2 linked regions of the Methanolobus zinderi genome follow. The protein of the gene in region 2 interacts with the protein of the main gene of each other region in a pairwise test. Links are inferred from orthologs where the notes say so. Each region holds a gene or a part of one and is shown on either strand. Other genes may lie near its edges. The genes, in order: pscS and sepS.

The links.
Region 1: the proteins of sepS (region 2) and pscS interact in binary tests that used the Methanocaldococcus jannaschii proteins (3 or more experiments, as listed by UniProt). The link is inferred for Methanolobus zinderi from one-to-one orthologs.

What each region holds. Positions count from the first base shown.
Region 1 is NZ_CP058215.1:2,362,290-2,371,966, forward strand. Bases 4,701-7,526 are described here. They hold pscS (O-phospho-L-seryl-tRNA:Cys-tRNA synthase), read right to left. Parts: upstream 6,783-7,526; coding sequence 5,619-6,782; downstream 4,701-5,618. Other genes in these bases: HWN40_RS11615 (mechanosensitive ion channel domain-containing protein), read right to left, coding at 4,701-5,554; HWN40_RS11625 (flavodoxin family protein), read right to left, coding at 6,862-7,437. Outside these bases: HWN40_RS11595 (TrkH family potassium uptake protein), read right to left, coding at 110-1,543; Trk system potassium transporter TrkA, read right to left, coding at 1,564-2,898; HWN40_RS11610 (alpha/beta hydrolase), read left to right, coding at 3,843-4,544; more of HWN40_RS11615, read right to left, coding at 4,601-4,700; HWN40_RS11630 (DNA-directed RNA polymerase subunit L), read right to left, coding at 7,586-7,864; HWN40_RS11635 (exosome complex RNA-binding protein Csl4), read right to left, coding at 7,898-8,467; HWN40_RS11640 (METTL5 family protein), read right to left, coding at 8,802-9,389; diphthamide biosynthesis enzyme Dph2, read right to left, coding at 9,390-9,677. UniProt on the Methanocaldococcus jannaschii protein: Converts O-phospho-L-seryl-tRNA(Cys) (Sep-tRNA(Cys)) to L-cysteinyl-tRNA(Cys) (Cys-tRNA(Cys)).
Region 2 is NZ_CP058215.1:318,336-328,075, forward strand. Bases 2,035-4,923 are described here. They hold sepS (O-phosphoserine--tRNA ligase), read right to left. Parts: upstream 4,345-4,923; coding sequence 2,725-4,344; downstream 2,035-2,724. Other genes in these bases: HWN40_RS01545 (endonuclease V), read right to left, coding at 2,035-2,732; HWN40_RS01555 (translin family protein), read right to left, coding at 4,385-4,923. Also shown: HWN40_RS01525 (pyruvate kinase alpha/beta domain-containing protein), read right to left, coding at 1-107; HWN40_RS01530 (proteasome assembly chaperone family protein), read left to right, coding at 250-999; HWN40_RS01535 (DUF473 domain-containing protein), read left to right, coding at 1,005-1,394; HWN40_RS01540 (DUF169 domain-containing protein), read right to left, coding at 1,405-2,034; more of HWN40_RS01545, read right to left, coding at 2,031-2,034; more of HWN40_RS01555, read right to left, coding at 4,924-5,020; HWN40_RS01560 (stationary phase-response protein), read right to left, coding at 5,155-5,421; HWN40_RS01565 (Sjogren's syndrome/scleroderma autoantigen 1 family protein), read left to right, coding at 5,540-6,070; HWN40_RS01570 (DEAD/DEAH box helicase), read right to left, coding at 6,110-8,368; glyS (glycine--tRNA ligase), read right to left, coding at 8,442-9,740. UniProt on the Methanocaldococcus jannaschii protein: Catalyzes the attachment of O-phosphoserine (Sep) to tRNA(Cys).

The sequences.
Region 1 (9,677 bases), 2.0 Mb from region 2 along the record:
ATATTCAGACAGGAAATACTGTTTCCTTAATTATCACTGCTCTAGGAACAGGATGTATAGCCATATATATGGCACAGTCTGAAATTGATTATAATTAAATCAATTCTGATTATTCTTCCCAAAACTCAGGCAAGAACAAAACAAAGACAGTAAGCAATTCCAATCTTCCAAATAGCATATTGCCTATTAGCATAACCTTTCCAAGGAAAGGGATTACGTCAAAATTAGCATAAGGCCCTACTATATTAAATCCGGGGCCTATATTTCCAATGGTGGCAAAGGATGCCGTCAACGAACTTACAATGTCAACTCCCTGCAGGGCAAGTACAGAGGCTGTGAAGAATGATAAAAGTATGTATAGGCCCAAAAAAGAAACAACAGACATAATAACGTTTTCTGGAACAGCCTTGCCGTTGAACTTTATAGGTCTGACAGACTTTGGATGAAGTAGCCTGAACAGTTCCCTAAAACTTAATTTCACGAACAAAAGTGATCTAACAACTTTTACACCACCTGCTGCCGAACCAGCAGTTCCGCCTACGAACATGGCAGCAAGCAGAACAAACTTGGCAGAATCAGACCACATGTTAAAGTCCACAGTTGCAAACCCTGTGGCTGTGGATATGGAAACTACTTGGAATATGGCATATCTGAATGATTCAAAGATGTTCTGGTAAGCATCCTGCCATAGAACCACTGACAATACAAGTGTCAGGGATATTAGTATTAAGCTATATGTTCTGAACTCTTCATCTTTGATCAGGCTGCTCCTGTCAGAAAAGATTGTTCTGTAATAGAGAGCGAAGTTTGCACCTGCGGCAAACATGAACAGAGTTATAATGCTTTCTACCAGAGGACTATTAAAAGCGGCGATTCCCTCTCCATATGGCGAGAAACCGCCACATCCCATTGTTGAGAACGTATGTGTTACAGCATCGTAAAGGGAAAGACCGGCTAACAACAAAGCTACCACTTCAAGTGAAGATATAACGAAGTACACTGACCATAATGTTTTAGCAGTGCTCCTGATTCTTGGTTTTAATTTGTCTTCCATGGGTCCCGGAGCTTCTGCACGGAACAGTTGTCTTCCGGCAACACCAAGTTTAGGAAGAATTGCTATGAACAATACAATAATTCCCATTCCACCTATCCATTGTGTCATACTACGCCAGAAAAGAAGACTTTTAGAGTATGCCTCAATATCGACCAAAACAGTGGCTCCGGTGGATGTAAAACCCGACATTGTTTCGAATATGGAGTTGATGACCGAAACGCCTTCAAGCATAAAGGGGATTGATCCGAAAATTGCAGCCGTTATCCATGCAAAAACTACAATTGCCAGTCCTTCTTTTACTTTCCACTCACCTTCAACTCTATAGACACGAGATAAGATAATGCCAAGAATACCTGTGATAGCTATTGTTATTCCAAAAGGCAACAAAGATTCGCCATAATAGACAGCTACAAGCAGAGGCACGACCATTACGAGGCTTAAAAACTTCAATAAGTTGCCTGCAAAATTAAAAATGATCGTATAGTTCATTTTTTAACGTTCCTGATCTTTCACTTGAACAGTTTTTCGACTTTAGTGTTTGCTGATTGCAGAGCAAAAACCACTACTCTGTCCCCTTCTTCTATAACATAGTCACCCCGGGGAACAACGGTGTTACCATTATGGACAACCATACTTACAATAGAACCCGAAGGGAACTTGACTTTTTTCAATGGTTTTCCTACAATCTTTGATTTCTTAGAAGCTGTATATTCAACGATCTCCGCTTTTTCACCTTCGATGGTCGTAACGGTCTCAATTCCCTGGTCCATAGTGAGTTTTAGAACCTCATTTACCGTGGTTTGTCGGGGGCTTACTGCACTATCTATGCCGACCATCTCAAAAAGTGAAACATAATCAGAACGATCAGCCCTGGCTATTACCTTCTTCGCTCCGAGATGTTTAGCTATAAGTGCGCAAAGGAGATTTTTTTCGTCACTATTGGTCACCGCTATGACAACGTCCATATCTCCAACACCTTCGTCTTTAAGGAGATTGATGTCTGTACCATCACCATTAAGCACAAGCGTGTCTGGCAGTTCTTCTGCAATTTGCACAGAACGTGCCTTGTTAGCCTCAATAATCTTTAAATTGAATTCACCCATAGAGACAAGTTTCGCAAGATAGAAGCCTACAATTCCTCCACCTATAATCATGACATCGCTATGTTTGCCTGCCTTTTCACCGAACATGTCACGAACTTCTTTCATTGCGGCAGGTTTTCCGATGACGACAATGTGATCGTTTTCCTGTATAGTATCCTGCCCGCGAGGTATGATCACCTGTGCATCTCTGAAAACTGCACTAACTATACAACAATTGGCAAGATTAAGTTCCTGGAGATTTTGACCAATTAGTTTATTATCCTCCGCTATGGAAAACTCCATCATCTCCACTTTGCCCTCTGCAAAGTATTCAGCACCTATAGCATAGGGAATTGCCAGAATTTCGGCAACTTCCGAGGCAAGTGTCAGTTCAGGACATATCATTGTATCTATGCCTATCTGCGGACGTTCAGCAATAGGTTTGTCAATATAATCCGGATTACTTACTCTTGCAACTGTGTTCACATGCCTACTATCTTTAACTAGAAGCTTTGATGCCATACAGGCAACAATGTTTACCTCATCAGAACCCGTAACTGCAGCAAGAAGGTCAGCATCATCAAGCACAGTATTGAGAATTGAAACATCAGCACCATTACCCTGTATGACCTGAACATCGAGTTGATCAGCACGTTCGCATGCTTGCTCACTCTGATCAATGATAATGATGTCATTTGCCTGATGAAGTGCCTTTGCAATATGAAACCCGACTTCACCGGCTCCGATGATTACAATTTTCATACTATCCCTTCATATGATATACAAAGAATAAACATTTCATATAAACGATATTAGTTTTAAATCTTGCCGTACTTTTCTAAGCTGGTTTCAAAGTACAAATGCTTTATTCGACACTTAGTGTAGGGATTGAGTGGATTTAGAAGAATACTCAGATGAAAATTGTAGATTTATCAAACCACATTTACCACCACAAACCTATTACCAGGAGAAAGAGAGTAGATGACACCATAAGGTCAGCAATTATTTTCTTTTACTGGTTACAATCTGCCATCTTGCTTAGTTCTGGTGTCACGATGCGGAGAAGGAATAATATGATGGTCACAAGGCATGAAGCCAATTGCAGAACCGGTTTTTAATCCGTTCTGTATTTTACTTCATTTTTGACTACAAGTTAATGAAGTTTGTTTCATGATCGGGTTTTACCCCGTCAGGATTTTAGCTTCATTTTGCAGCTTACTTTCCTTGCGACCAATTAAAAGTATGTGCTTTACCATAGACGCCCATATAACTGCAGATTATATTAATGAGAGATTTAAAAGTCAAGACAATCTCTGTTAATTTCAGACGAGGTTTAGAAAAATCATTATTTTGTGTTAACTCCAATTAATTATACTAGTAACATCCTAAATAACAGGATTATTTAGAAACATTGATATAATTGTTTTATTGCGGCTGCCGGGATTCGAACCCGGGTTAAAGGCTTGGGAAGCCTCTGTCATACCGCTAAACCACAGCCGCACGTTAAAAACATCTATAATTTGTATTGCAGACTGAGATTATAGATTTTGTGGTGATGGAAAGAGTCACCCACATAAAACGATATTTGAGCTTAAACCCGAATCCTTTGGATTAATTTTATTCAATGCAGCAGCAATTTCTTCGGATTTTTCCCAATGCAAGCTTTTTTAGGTATCCAGCAATTAAACTTCTCAAGGAAGAAAATTATGATTAAACACGATTTAATGATCGACAATATACCGGCTGTATTATGGGGTGAGGACAGTTCAAAACTGTATGTGGCAGTGCATGGAAACATGTCACACAAAACTGACACTCCAATTTCCATTCTTGCTGAAGAAACGATTCCATTGGGTTATCAGGTACTTAGTTTTGATCTGGCGCAGCATGGAGACAGAAAAGATGAGCCTGTAACCTGCAAGGTTCAGAACTGTGTCAGCGACCTTTGTAAAATCATGGACCATGCACGAACAAAAGCTACTGATATTTCCTTATTTGCCTGCAGCATGGGAGCGTACTTCAGTTTGCTTGCGTATAAGGAAATGCCCCTACAGAAATGCCTGTTCCTTTCCCCCGTTGTCAACATGGAACGCATCATTGACAATCTAATGACAGGGTTCAACGTAAGCAAGGAACAGTTAGAGATTGAGAAGGAAATCCCCACTCCCGTCGGACAGACATTATACTGGGATTATTATTGCTATGTTAAAGATAATCCTGTGGTTCGCTGGGATATCCCGACTGCAATTCTATACGGAAAAGAAGACAAACTTTGCGAATTTGATTTTGTGAATTCTTTTGCAAAGGAATTCAATTGCAGCCTGAAAGTAATGGAGAATGGCGAACATTTCTTTCACACACCTGAACAACTAAACTATTACAGGCAATGGTTGACAGAACATATCTGAAAAAAGAAGAATCGATTACTAGTAATCGTCAGCTCTTCAAGCATCATATCCATCTTTCAGATCGAATAGCTCACAGCTTTGTTCTCGTGGATGCCGGCGATATCAGGGGCTCCTGTGAGACCTAGCTCTTCCAGGATTATGCTGATAAGCTGGTGGCGTATCCTGTCCCTGGCCTCGAAGGTGGATTTGTATTCGGTTATAAGTTTCACGCCGTCCTGGTCGGAGCCAAGATGGAAAAGCGCATCACCGTGACCGATGGATCCGGCCTTTTCCCTTATCTTCTCGATCCTCTCATCCAGGTATGCTGGGATTTCCTCAAGGTAGAGGTCAAAACTGAGTTTGAACCTGCCCCTGCCATGGTTTCTTATTGAGTTCTCAAGGAAGGTCTTGTTCGGGATCTTATAGAAATCGCTGTACACATGAGGGTAGGGATCTACCACAACGTAGAACAAGCCTACATGCTTCACGATTCCCTCTTCCTCGCCCACTTCTATATAGTCGCCTATCTTGAATGGTTTCTTTGTCAGCAATATGAACCATGCAAAGTAGGAGAGCAGGATATCCCTGAGCGCAAAGGCAAAACCCGTGGTAAGCAAACCAAGGAATATGGCTATGTTCTGAAGGCTCAGGCCAAGCTGCCAGAAAACAACCAATGCCGCCACAGAGTATATGAAAGCCATATACATCTTGCTCAACAGAATCTTCTCTTCCTGCTCGCCTGCATTACCAAAGCTGTCGGGGATCAGGTAAACTGTCAGTTTTATAAGCACGGTCGCCATAATAAAAGCCATCAATAAGAGGACAGTGGTTTCCAGGAAGGCGAGCACCAGACCAGGAACCGTTATCAGTTCCTGATTGTTGGCTATTATCACAGTTTCAAGTGGAAGGACACCTAAAATAAAAAGGATTATCAGTTTACTGAAATCCTTGCTGAACGTCCTTGCCTTATCTTTATACTTGTTTAACGCTTCGTCAGCTTGTGTTGTTCGGGGTGACTTCTTGTCGGGCATTATCTGATTACTTTTTGCGTGGCTAAAAGGCATTCAAATTTTATTGCCAGTAATCAGAAGGGCCTTACTCCTTCTTCTGATACTTGTCAATGATTTCCTCAAAGGAGTCTGCAACATATTTTAAGTTTTCTCTACCCACCTGGAAAGTGCTGAGCTTGAAGTATTTCGTAAGACCGGATTTAATGCCGTGGATATTCCTCTGTTTTAATTCTCTGTACAGGAAATAACGTCCCTTCTTGGCGGTCTGTGAGATATCATAGAGCACCGGAGCCTTAAAGAACATCAGGTCATGGTCATGGGGCTTATCGCCCATCTGCATGATACCAAGATCCTCCAACCTTGAAGAGAACCAGCGTGCATCGGCAACCTCATCATACCAGTTCCTTGTACGCTCCACAACGTGCGGGAACGAGGCCATCATGGTCATGATAGGAGCGCCCCTCACGGTACATCCCAGAAGTTCTACTTCCTTGTTCTTGTGGGTGGGAGACTTCCTGAAGACTATATCAGCATAATCCTCTTTCACACCGAGCAGACCCACAGGACCGGAAGCAGCCATAGATTTGTGTCCGCTTCCCACAATAAAGTCAGCACCCATCTTCTTTGCATCAATGGGCATCCTTCCCACAGAATATGCACCGTTGACCATCAGGGGTACATCATACCTGTGGCAGAGATCGGATATCCTGTTTACATCCGCAAGGTTTCCGTAGCTGCCATCAGGATAGGTCACCTGTGCAAGTGCAGGGGCTTTACCGGTCTCCCGGGTAATTTCCTCGATAACAGTTGCATATGCTTCCACATCGGTCTTATAGTCCGGGCTGCCACTATGTGGAACGGTCCTGATATTGAGTCCCGCCCTCTGGGCAGCAACGAATGAAGAGTAATGCGCAAGCTCATCCAGCACAATGTAGTCACCCTTCTCAGCCATGGAGTGCATAACAGCAAACTTTGACTCCCTTGCTCCGTGGGTGACTCTCACCTCATCCGTGTTCAAGAACTCCGGGAGAACGCTGTGCACGAACTCCTCGATAGGAGGCTTCTTGATCAGGTCCAGCACTCCGCCACAATAGTCACAGACAGAATAGCCGTCTCCCCATTCAAGAAGTGTACGTTTTGCATCTTCCGTAAGCTTGCCGCCTGTCTGGAGAGGATCGATATTTATCGCGTCCTTCATTCCACGTGGGATAAAACTGAATTTCTGAAGTGCTGCATCATCAAGTACCATATGTTCACCGATTTCCTGTTGTTCGTCCGGTATTCCAGACACATACTACTAATTAATAATTAAGAGCATTCGTTAAAAACTATCCGTATAGCTTCTGCATAAGCCACGCCATATTCTTTCCAAGATTGCGCATGGTCTGAATTCCTTCCTCATCGCCGGCAACATCACCCTCAGCAAGACCAAGCCCCATGTTCCAGTAACTCGATCCCGGAACCACCATCTGGCTGATCCCGAAGAAATGGTTCAGCGTATCGTATACATGGATCGAACCCGCCCTGCGTACCGCCACAACAGCAGCTCCTGTCTTTCTGGCAAGAAGATCCCCGTTTGCCTTGGACACAAAACCTGCCCTGTCTATCAGGGCCTTCATCTCGGTTGTGACATCTGAAAAATAAGTAGGCGATGCGAGTATGATGCCATCAGCTTCATCCATTTTAGCTATCCATCCGTTCACAGGATCATCATCGAATATGCATTTCCTGTCCTGGGTCTCGAAACATTTCATGCAGGCCGTACATCCCCGCAGTTTCTCGCCTGTGAGATTTATCATCTCGGTCTCGATCCCTTCCTTCTCGAGCTCTTCAAAAACATAATTCACCAGCATGGAAGTATTCCCTTCCTTTCTGGGACTTCCGTTAAAAGCAATTACCTTCATTGTACCTCCTCTGATCAATATTGCATTTATCGAATATTAGGCCATGCCTTAAGGTATAAAATTACCGCAAACATTGGCTTATAAAACAATAGAAAAATAAAACCTTCCCGTATTATCAGGAAGGAACACTTAAGGTGTCTTTTTGAACTTATGCATTAACTGCAGTGGTAAAAACCGAAACGAACTCGTCACACTGGGAAATAAGTTCTTTCAGAGCATCCTTCACGACGTCTATGGGGTCAGCACCATCTGTTTTAACAAACAGTACAGGATCACTGATAGATACATGCTTCATATCGTAAGTTGCTATCTGAACCCTCTCGTCATCAAGGAGAACTGATTTGAGCATGTTAAGAAGGGTATGTGTCTCTCCCTTTATCTCAAGATGCATCTCGTCATCAGTCTTGTCAATGATCTTTAATTCCATCTTTTTCTCACCTGAAACAGATTATTTGTAATATCAGAAAATGCCGGTTCCGTAGTCGGAGGACACTTTTCTCTTTTCGGTGCGTCCGCATGAAGGACATTTGAGTCTTTTACCGTCCATCTGAAGCTCGCTCCTGCATCTTGAGCAGTAAGCCTTCATAACACCAAGTGATTTCTCGGATGTGGTAAGCCTCATGTTCTGGGTATTAATGACCTTTGCCTTGACAATATCGGACATGGAGAATTCCTGTGAAAGGTTCTTGACATAGGAATCCCTCACATTTGAAACATGGATCGCTGCAAGGCCATCCATCTGGAACTCACGCTCTCCTTTGCCCTTGATCCCGCCTATATCTACCAGAACCACAGAATCGCGCAAGTTGGTGATACCGCCAATTACTATATCGCCCTCACATAGCTCAGGAGGAGTCTTTGTTTTAGGAACTACGGAGATTGTCCTTGATTTTCTGTCAATGTTCACATATCCCGTGCTGATAGAGTGAATGTCTCCTACATCCACATATGTTCCTTCTCCGGCTGTGAACTCTTCAGTCGTACCGATAAGGTCACCGGGCATTACAAACTGTTTTTCTTCTTCGCTCATATTATCTTCTTCCCTGGATACGTTCTCCGGCTGCTTCTTTGACGTATCGCTCTTTTTTGACTGTTTCTCTGAGCCTTTTGCAGTGACCTTTTCCTTCTTTACAGACTCATCCGGAGACTGAGAAGCTTCAGCAGATTTGTCAACTTCACCGCCCTTTTCATCTCCTGAACCGGAGGACTTGATCTTTCTGCGGGAAGTTTTTCTTCTATTTCTTATCCTAATTAAAATCCCTCTTATAAAACTGAAATTCGTATAAATCTTTATGGTATTGAGATCTGATTCAAAATTTGAGAATATAGTTCATTCAAGTAAAACTGCATTTTACTTTAAGGATTTATCGCATAATACGATATACTTCTACATTAATCCTTTCTACATCTTTTTTATGGAATTTGAACGTTCTCTTCAGTGGAAACCCCGTAGTATACCAGTCACTTATTCTGGCATCTCCTATGAACTTTTCGATAAAATCATGGCTCCCACAATTGTGTATCGAGTATACCACATCACTGGTCTTCAATGCACTTAAAAGGAACGGTCGGTCATTACCCTTTGCCTGTGCACCAAAAGGGGGGTTCATTACAGTGGTATGCGCATGCCCCTGCACCTCGGAGATTTCACAATGCAAAAACTCAACATCCACACCCATCTTTTCAGCATTCTTCCTGGCGATCTCAAGAGCCTTATTATCAAGATCGAAACCGACCACCTTTTCAGCCCCAAGCAGTTTGGCCCCGATGGCAAGTATCCCGGTCCCGCACCCAAGATCAAAGACCGTATCTTCCAGGTCACCCTGCATATAGGCAAAATGCAGAAGCTCAGCCGCAAGCACCGCAGGAGTGGGGTACTGTTCAAGGGCGGCACTGGGAGAATCAAAGCCCTCCACCTGTTCAAGCAATATCTCAAGTCTGCGCTGTTTCACTCACTCACCCGTTATCTCATCAAAGACAGGATTATCCCATTCCCTCTCGCCAAGTACAATCTCAAACTCCTGCGGGGTGAGCATGGGAGCATGGAACCTGCCAACTTCATCGATCGCAAGTCTCGGGCAGGCGGTATTCACAAAGGCGTCCACCTTAAACTGCAGAAGCTGGTCTGGTGTCACAAGGTCCATGGACAATATATGGGCCTGCTTTCCATGCTTTAACGCAATATCTTTCAGTCTCCCGGCCAGCTCCAGCCTTTCCTGTCCCGGCTTTGAGGATACAAC
Region 2 (9,740 bases):
ACCACATATTTGATACCAAGCTCAGCAGCTCTTTCTGCAGATAGTTTTAGAAGCTCTTCTGTGTTCTCGGGTCCTACATCATCAAAATATGTTATTGATTTCTCCATCTTATCACCTTAAATTATGAACATATGATTGCTTTGTTTATCTGATATAAGTTATTTGTAAGTACAAACGATGCTCTTATCTATGTGGCAGATGTATATCTGTATCAGGGAGTTGACTTAGTTACTTTTGAAAGGTGATTTTGTGTCAGAAACAAATTATGACGATAACGATGTAAAGATAATCACAAGTGAAATAAAGTCTGAGAACCCTGTTATTATAGAAGGCTTTCCGGGGATTGGGCTGGTTGGTAATATCGCAAGTCAGCAGATAATAGACGAGCTGGAGATGGAGTACATAGGTTCTATGGACTCACGACATTTCCCTCCGATAGCCGTTCTCTATGAAGGGCTTATCAATATGCCTGTAAGGATCTATGAAAGTGTTGAGAACAACATCATTATGGTGGTTTCCGACATTCCTGTAAATCCGGTAGTGGCATATGATATCAGCAGGGCCTTCCTTGACTGGGCTCAATCCATCAACGTCAAGGAGATAGTTTCCCTTGCGGGAATCGCTACCATGAGTGAGGATCACCAGGTTTTCGGTGCGGCGACAAATGATGAGATGCTTGAGAAGATCAAGGATAAGGTGGAACTGTTCAAGATGGGAACAATATCCGGTATATCCGGAAGTATCATGTCCGAATGTCTTGTGCGTCACATATCTGCCATAAGTCTGCTTGGTTCGACCAGGAGCCAGAATCCTGACCCAAGGGCCGCGGCAGTCGTGATAGATGTGTTAAATGTTCTCTATGATCTTGATGTAGATACCGAAAGTCTGATAGAGCAGGCTGAGAAGATCGAGATAGAGATGCAAAGGCTTGCCGAGGATATCAGGACAAGCGAACAGCAGCCACCAGGTCCGAGAAAGGAATTCCCGATGTATGGGTGATAACAATGGAATACGTTGCATTAACCGGTTTATCTGAACGTGTAATTGCAGAGCTCAAACAGAACCGATTGCTTACCATTGAGATCCGAAGCCCGCATAATTTCTTTGCGGCAATGGATCTTAAGGTGGGTGAATTCCTCTTCCTCACACGTACCAGTGCTGATGATCTCACAGGCGGTACGACCGGTATAGTGGCAAGGTTGCTCAAACATCAGGTGGTTACCCAGAGGGTCATGCAAAGCGGCGATATGTACTATGAGGAACGTGAGATGACAACTCTGAGGCTGCAACTGGATCCCAGGTGCATAGCACGTATACGCAAGGTGCTGAGCAATAAGATCGGCGCGGTCTCAAAGGTCGATGCCGAGGAAATTCCTCTGTACAATGCACAGTAAAGTAGATCTATCAATCAAATGTCTCAGGGCTTTTCTCAAGCCCCTCTTCTATTTTTTCTATTATTTTGCCACTTATGCCAAGTGGGATCTCCGTATCTCTGTAATGGCTGTGTTTTCTGGATCCTTTGCAGCCAAAGGATAAGCCAAGTCCCTCGGTCAGAGGTCGTGTAGTACAATCCCCGCATATGGATGCTGCACCGATGCTACTGATATCAGGTGCTCTCCCGAAATGGTATGCATATGCCTGTATGATTCGCATCGCTTTTTCAGGTCTGAGGTATAGTACAAGCACATCAGGGATACTTTCACTTGAAGACAAAGGCTCGATTCGTATCGATCTGTAGTTCTTCCTGATACTGGGAAGCGATTCCACAGCCTTTCCTGCGGTTTCCTGATCCCTGTATCTTCCTGATCTCAAATAGTAGTCTGCAGGGCTTTTAGACGTTCTCCCAAGTACATAATCCCCTGCACTGCATCGCTGGTCTTTCATATGAAATGATTCTCCGTATCTGGCCTTATGTACAAGCTCGCAGTACAGTTGATCGGAAGAGTCTCCCTTTTCATTTTCAAAGGTAATGCAGACCGGTCCGCCCTCATCCATAAGTGACACTATATTTGGTATTTCAAGCGTTTTTTTCATTCAGGATTCTCCGTTTTTCGTTTAAGTTCCTCTCTGATCTCTCCCGCATGGTTGTGTGCAAGCCTGGTGGGCTCCGGAAGCTTGTATCCTTTAAGGCAATGTTGTACCACTTCAAGACTACTGTCCATGGATGCCTTGTTCCCGGGAGCTATGATTATCGGATTGCTTCTCTTATTGGATTTCAGCACCCAGCCGATCTGCTCCCCGTCTTCCATAAGCTTATGATGCTCTCCCGGAACCGTGGGCATTTCAGCATGACCGCAGAGTATCTTTTTGGAAACTCCGATAGTCGGGACATCCATAACTGCACCGAAATAAGCCGCCATGCCGGCTCTGATGGGGTGGTTGATGCCACAGGAATCAAATATTGTAATGTCCGGAAGTCTGGATGCCTTTAAAAAAGCAGAGACAATACCACAACCTTCCCTGAAGTTCAGGTATGTGGGTATGTAGGGAAGTCCGACTTCCCTTACAACATGTCTTTTTTCGATAACTTCCATGCTTTCGTAGTCGAGAACTATCATTGCACAGATGATCCTGTTGTCAAGGTACGAACAGTCCATACCTGCAACAGTCTCGATCTTATCAAAGCCGTCTTCCAGTTTTATCTTTTTGACAGCTTCGTGTTGTATTTCCCTTAGTTCTTTCAGACTTCGTTTTTGCGGATCGAACCACTCACGCAGTCTGTCCTTATTCAATCGTTGCCCTCACTGTTGTAAAGACCGGTCCACGGATATCGATCTTCTTCTTCTTGCCGGTGATGTAACGGTTTGCAAGAGGTTCCAGGCATATGTTGATCTCGGACGGGACCTTGACAATACGCACCCTTGTCTCAACCTCACTCTCGCCGTTTGCAACAGCTTCCTCTATGTCCCTGGCAGCCTTTGATGCAAAGGAATCAAGGAAACGCACACCTGTTCTGGCGGAGTGGTTCTCCATAGCCTTTTTCCATTTCTTGTTATCGGGTACGCCAAGGATGTCATTCTCGAACACAACGACTTCGTTGAATACTGCAGGTCCGCAGAGTTTGGTGTTCTCTTCGGGTTCGATAACACTGACCTTAACTGTTTTCTCCCCGACCTTACCTTCCCAGGCTGTGAACTCACAGGGACTTGGTGTGGAGCCGTTCTCCTCACACGTGGCAACGATGGCTTCAGCTATGTCCATACCTGCTGCGGTGTCGGGCACGTCTTCCACATAGATCATCTTTGCAAGCTCATCATCCGACATATTCCACTCGGTATATTGTGCGATCTGTGGATATATCAGTGAACGGATATCAGTTGCATTGTACAGTATCATAGCAAGCCTCTCGACTCCAAGTCCGAGATTCATAACGGGACAGGATATGCCATACTGTGCAAGGGCTGTGGGTGAATATATTCCAAAGGTCGCGATTTCCACCCAGCCGTCGGAGTACTTTGTCTTGGAACCCACAAGTTGCGGGTGATATGCGAATACCTCGATTTGTGTATCAGGCACGTAGTACTTGCTGCGTTTCTCATCCGGCCTGAACATGAACTTCTCGAAACCAAACTGTGATAATAAACTCTGGGCCACAGCCTTTCCATGATCCACTGTCACATCCTCATCCATGATCACACAGGATGCGGAGTAATATGTCATCAGACGTGCAGCATCCTCTTCCTGTTCTCTCCTGAAACAGCGATCAATGGAGAAAAGGTTGAACGGAGGTCTTGAACGCTCCTGAAGTGATGAGAGGCTGATGAACCATCCCGAGGTCATATGGCTTCTGAGTGTCCTTTTTGTGGATTGTGGTACCAGTTCCTTGAATTCAGGGAATACCTGGTCGATCATTTCAACCACAAGTGCGTCGGATACATTGATCGCAGAGGAGATTTCCGGGATAAGGTCGTCTCCTTCCACATCCCCTTTCTTGTAGGAGTGCAGTATCTTCCTGATGACCTCGATATCCTCGTCACTGACGTCCCCGAGAATACATTTTATATCACTTATGCACTCATCGGAGATACCGACATTAGGACGCGGCAGGCCGGCAAGGTAATAACACCTGTCAAGGACTGCAAGGGCCTCATGCCCGAACTGCTTGTGGACTTCCCTCTCATCTACTATGAGGGGATTCATCATCTCTTCAAAGCCCATGCGCAAATAGGCCTGGCGCAGCCTTGAGATCGTCTCGTATATGGGATGTGGCTTTCCGTAGTTGAGGGAAAGGTGAGGGTACTGTTCGTTCAGTCCTGTTTTTTTAACGAACTCTTTTCCCGCATTCCATGTACTGTCAAAATCTTCACTGGCTTTTTTCTTAATTTCCTCAGGATCGAATCTCATAAACAGTCCTCTTAAAGTAAACTAACTATGATACGGAAAACTAATCTATTTTTCTCTCGAACTCCCTCATGGCATTTTCCAGCTTAAGCTGTCTGATGGCTGTTGACACATCCCCGCGTGTACGTTCGAGTATCGCACGTGTGGTATCGGTCTTGTGTCTTAGGCCACGCGTCATGGCATCAGGGAAATCGAACATCATAAGTGCCGAGTAAATATCTTCCATAATGTCAAGAAATTCCTCAGCTTCGGAAGCTTGCTCCTTTCTTATAAGGTCAAGTATATGTCTTCTGAGCTCTCCATTCACATCTCCAAGACCACTAAGGTAGGCAGTATATTCTACTTCAAGTTCTTCTGGTCCGGGAATTGTTTCTGTCCGGGGACCCGTTTTGAGTAATTTCAAGACAATGGAACATTCCACAAATTCCTGCTGGGCATGTTCCACAAAACCTGAATTGTATACATCAGGGTGTCCCTGAAGCAGGGAATTCAGTCTTTTAAGCGAGTGGCTGGATTCTTCAAGGAGTGAGGCTGCCCTGTCAAACTTTCCCTTATGGATGCTTGACATTGCTTTTCTGCAGTTGCGCACAACCTCACGGGATGTTGTCAGGCTTTGCTCACGTGCAGCATCCTTTTCCTCTAGTTTAGCCCGAATCCTGTCTGAAATATCGATGATCATGTTTCCCCTTACGTTATTACAGCTGCAGAATACCATTTGCAGCCTGCTCCCTTTTCGGGAAAAAAAGATTCTTGCAGTCTTAAAACGACTGCATGTCATAAAAATATCAGTTTCAAAAGTATGAAGTATTTATCTTATTCATCAACAGGTATGGTCTCAAGCTGGCTGGCTACATCCCATATGAGTGTCCTGGTGTGAACGGGAATGTTCGGATCATTGCTTATATCTTCAAGCACTGATATGCTGGATGAAGTTCTCAGGAACAGTGGTTCGTCTTCTTTGCTTAATGTTTCCAGAACTTCGTTTGCAGAACGTCTGATGTTCCTTGGAACAGAATTGTCGTTTGCTATGTACTCCAATTTCTGCCTGCATTCTTCAATGACTTGCGCATAATCTGACATATGATCACCTTGATAATTTTAGAACGAAAATAAGGGTTACCTCAGTTATCCCTAAATAGTTACGTTCTATAAAAAGACTTTCATTGGTATATATTTTGCGTACCCAGGAGGGAACTCAATGACAAATACGAATGATGATATGGTAAAAAAGATTTCCAGAATGCTGGAGATTGGTGGCACTATGCTTGCGCAGCATTGTGATGTTTGCGGAGCGCCGATGTTCAGGTACCAGGGTAAGATCATGTGCCCTGTCTGTGATAGCGTAGCCGACCCGCGCGCAAAGATGCAGCAAAAGATGGAAAATGAAGCCATTCCTGTTAATGAGGCCGCCCCTGTAACCGCAGAAGTTTCTTCTGCAGGATCCGAGATGGATGGAATCAGGGTTCAGGCTACGATGGAAGATACTGTGAAAACGAATGTTCAACCACAGAGAACAGAACCAAAGATAACAGAAAAAGAGTCCGACGAATATTCTGCCGGCAAATCAGTTTCGCCTTCGGCAACAGAACTTGAGTCTCTGCTAATGCAAAAGATGATTTCACTTGCAAATTCCATGAATTCGGAGGATGATGTAAGAAAAGTCTCGGATCAGATGGATATGATCGAGAGATGTCTCTCAATAATTGACAAAATGAAAAAGACTCTTTGAAGCAAGAAGGGTGTTAAAAGTATGCGGATAACAATCCTGTTATCCCGTGTACTCCCTGCTTACGATCTCTCTAATTTTATTTGCAGTCTTTGGTCCGATGTTCTTCACTTTCAGGAGTTCATCGTAGTCTGCCCTGATTACATTCTCCACGCTTCCGAAATGCTTCAGGAGACTTTTTGCAGCACCGGGGCCTATATCGGAAATTGATGAAATGATATACTCCTGTTGTTCCGGCAACATGGGAGCAGCTTTTTTACCGTGCAGGCTGACCTCTCTTTTTTCTTCTGTCTGCTCTCTTTTTGCTATCTGCTTTATCAGGCTGGCAGTATCTTCCGCATCCCTTGTATACAGGACAGCCACTCCGAAATCAAGGGCTATGGAGGACAGTGCACCGTGTATTGCGGAAGGGTCTATCCTCCTGCTTGTGAACAGATTATCTCCCTCAAGTATAAGTACCGGCTTTTCGTATGTCCTGCTCAGGTTTGCTATCTGTTCGAAGAGCTTATGTTCGACAAGTGAGCCTGTAAAGTCCTCAGTGCTCTTCCTTTCCACAGCTACCCGGTCGCTCAGGATATAATCCCCTACTTCCAGTGTCTGAAGTGTAATATCCACACCCGCCTTATCTAGCGATCTGGCAACCGAGCTTTTCACTTCCCTCTGGTCCACTATGACCTTAGTTTTATCTCCATCAAAATCTGCCAGCTTTACCTGGTCTTTGTCATTGATATCATCAAGGGTTCTCTGGTACTCTCCGCTTTCCCGGGCAGGCATGGTCTTCTGGAGTGCCTGCATATTGCTCTGCATTTTTTTCTCTTTGGCAAGACTACTCCAGTAGTATCCCTCGTCCCTCGTTCCCTTTGTTACAAGTACCACCACACGCCCTTCATGCTTTCTTCCGGTCCTGCCCTTTCTCTGGATGCTGCGTATCTCAGAGGGAACCGGTTCATAGAAAAGCACAAGGTCGGTTGACGGGATGTCCAGTCCTTCCTCTGCAACTGATGTTGCCACAAGGGTGTTGTATTCCCCTGCCTTGAACATATCAATGATCTCTACCTGCTGTTTCTGCGTGAGACCCTTATCCTTATACTTGGATGCCTGTCCTACAAAACGTATGGGTCTTATCCCTTCTACCTCTGACAGGGCGTTTGTTATCATCTCTGCGGTATCACGGTAGTTTGCAAACACAATTACCCTTGATTCCGGTTTATTGTTGAGCTGTTCAAGGACTATCTGCTTTACGCGCTCCATTTTCGGATGCTCGCAGTCGCAGTCTTTGAGGCGGTGGACAACCTGCCTGATGTAAAGATCCTCTGCCAGACGTTTTGATGCCTTGCTTCCTTTTTTGCTACCTGCTTCATTGTCTAGCCTCTCCATATACATGCGTAAGGCACCAAGTCCCTGGGTCTCGGTGACCTCCACAGCATGGCTTAGCTTGAGAATCTCGGCAAGAATGGATATGGCAGTATATACCGATGGTTCCGGCATACCTCTGAGCTCCCCCTGCAGTCTCTGCTGCAGCATAAGCAGGTCCTTCTTGGAAACATATCTTTTATTGTAAATGGGATAGCCTGCATCCGTGAGTCTCTTGTACCTGTCCTCGAGCACCTTCTCCAGCAGGCTCTTTATCTCCTTCATCTCTGCCGGAAGATCGATACGCTTCCATTCGATGTCTTTCTTCTGAATATAAGGCGCCACGTCCCTGTCCGTTTCAGTCTTGACGGCAACAGATTCAATTCGGAGTACTTCACAGACCTCCGCTACTTTTTCATCGGAGCTGCCGGGACTTGCCGTAATTCCCAGACAGAGTGGGTCCTTTGAGATATCAAAATATTTCTCCGCGATATATGTATAGGCGTAGTTCCCGGTAGCACGATGTGCCTCATCAAAAGTTATATGGGTTACATCTTTGAGATCGATGCGTTTTGTGAGGACATCGTTCTCGATTACCTGGGGGGTGGAAACGATCACCCGTCCGCTTTTCCATAAATCTTCCCTTTGTGAGGGGCTGATGCTGCCCGTAAAGGTGAGTACTTCCTCTTCGGGTATGTTCAGTACCTTGCGGAAAAAAGATGCGTGTTGCTCAACGAGTGGTTTTGTGGGCGAAAGTACCAGCACTTTCCCGCCTGCTTTTTCCAGGCGTGATGCAATGACAAGAAGAGCTACTATGGTCTTCCCGAGTCCTGTGGGAAGAACTACTAAAGTGGATGCTGCAAGGGCCTTACCGGCCAGGTCAAGCTGGTAAAGCCTCTGCTCCACAGTGTCAGCTTTGATCAGTGGATGTCTGATATATTCCGGCATGTTTTCAAGCCTAAAGTTTGTCGGTCTATACAATCTTTAAGCTTTTAAATATGTGGCAAGCAGGGTGAAAGTATTAGAGTGCAACTCCTGCACTCTCAAAGTCCCTGTTCTTATACATGAGCTCATACAGCACTTCCTCTATACCATCTACGGACGTGCGCACCTGTTTCATGCTGTCACGCTCACGTATGGTCACTGTATTGTCTTCCAGTGTATCATAGTCGATAGTAATGGAGTACGGTGTACCGATCTCATCGTTTCTTCTGTAGCGGCGCCCTATGGTGCCTGAATCATCATATGAGACAAGAAGTCCCTGTTCCCTTATCTTGCTCTCTATATTTCTTGCAGGCTCGATGAGCTCTTTTCTGGTCAGGAGAGGAAGCACTGCAACCTGGACAGGTGCGGTCTCGTTCCTGAATCTCATGACTATTCTGGATTCTTCCTCCTCATCTTCCTTTGCAGGTACCGCTTCCTCATCAAATGCATGCTCCAGGACAGTGTAGAATATCCTGTCTATACCAAAGGATGGCTCCACCACATGAGGTACGATGTTCTCTCCGCTGACCTTTACCGTCTCTTCTGCAAACTGGACAGCATCTTCTGGAACAGTGACCTCCTCGGAATCGATCTTGACCTTGATCTCTCCTTTTTCCAGTTCCTCCCTTGATAGTTCCTTAAGGGCTTCTGCGACCATCTTTGCCTTGCCCTTGAAGAGCGGGCCAAGTTTTCCCATGTTGGGCTTGACCACAAACTGAGTGACCATCTTCGGTTCGGAGTATTCTCGGTAAATAGAGAGCTCGGTCTTGCTGACAGATGCATGTGCGCGGAGATCATAGTCCGTCCTGTCGGCAATTCCGACAACTTCCACCCAGCCGAACCTGCTGGTGCTGACCTCGGCATCCCAGCAGTCCATGGCGTAGTGTGCCATCTCGTCCTTCTTGTGCTGCCTGAATCTGAGCATCTCAGGAGCAACACCCACACGCTGCAGGAAGAGGTTTGTAAGTCCGATCTGGTATGCGAGGAACTCATGGGCTATGATGCCCTTCTCCAGTGCCTCGGCTATTGTCATCTTCTCGATTTCCCCTTTTTCCTGTGCAGCATCCGAATACAGGTTCAGGACCGTGTCGGCAAACCTTCCTATGTTCGGATGGCTCTTGTTCTCTGGATCGATGAAGATCTCAGCTTCTGCCTGTGTGAACTCCCTGAGCCTGATGACACCCTGTCTCGGGGAGATCTCGTTACGGTAAGACTTTCCTATCTGGGTGGCACCGAATGGCAGCTTTTCACGGTAGAAACGTGCCAGTCTCAAAAAGTCCACGAACATTCCCTGTGCGGTCTCGGGACGCATGTATCCCTGCCTGCCGGATCCTGG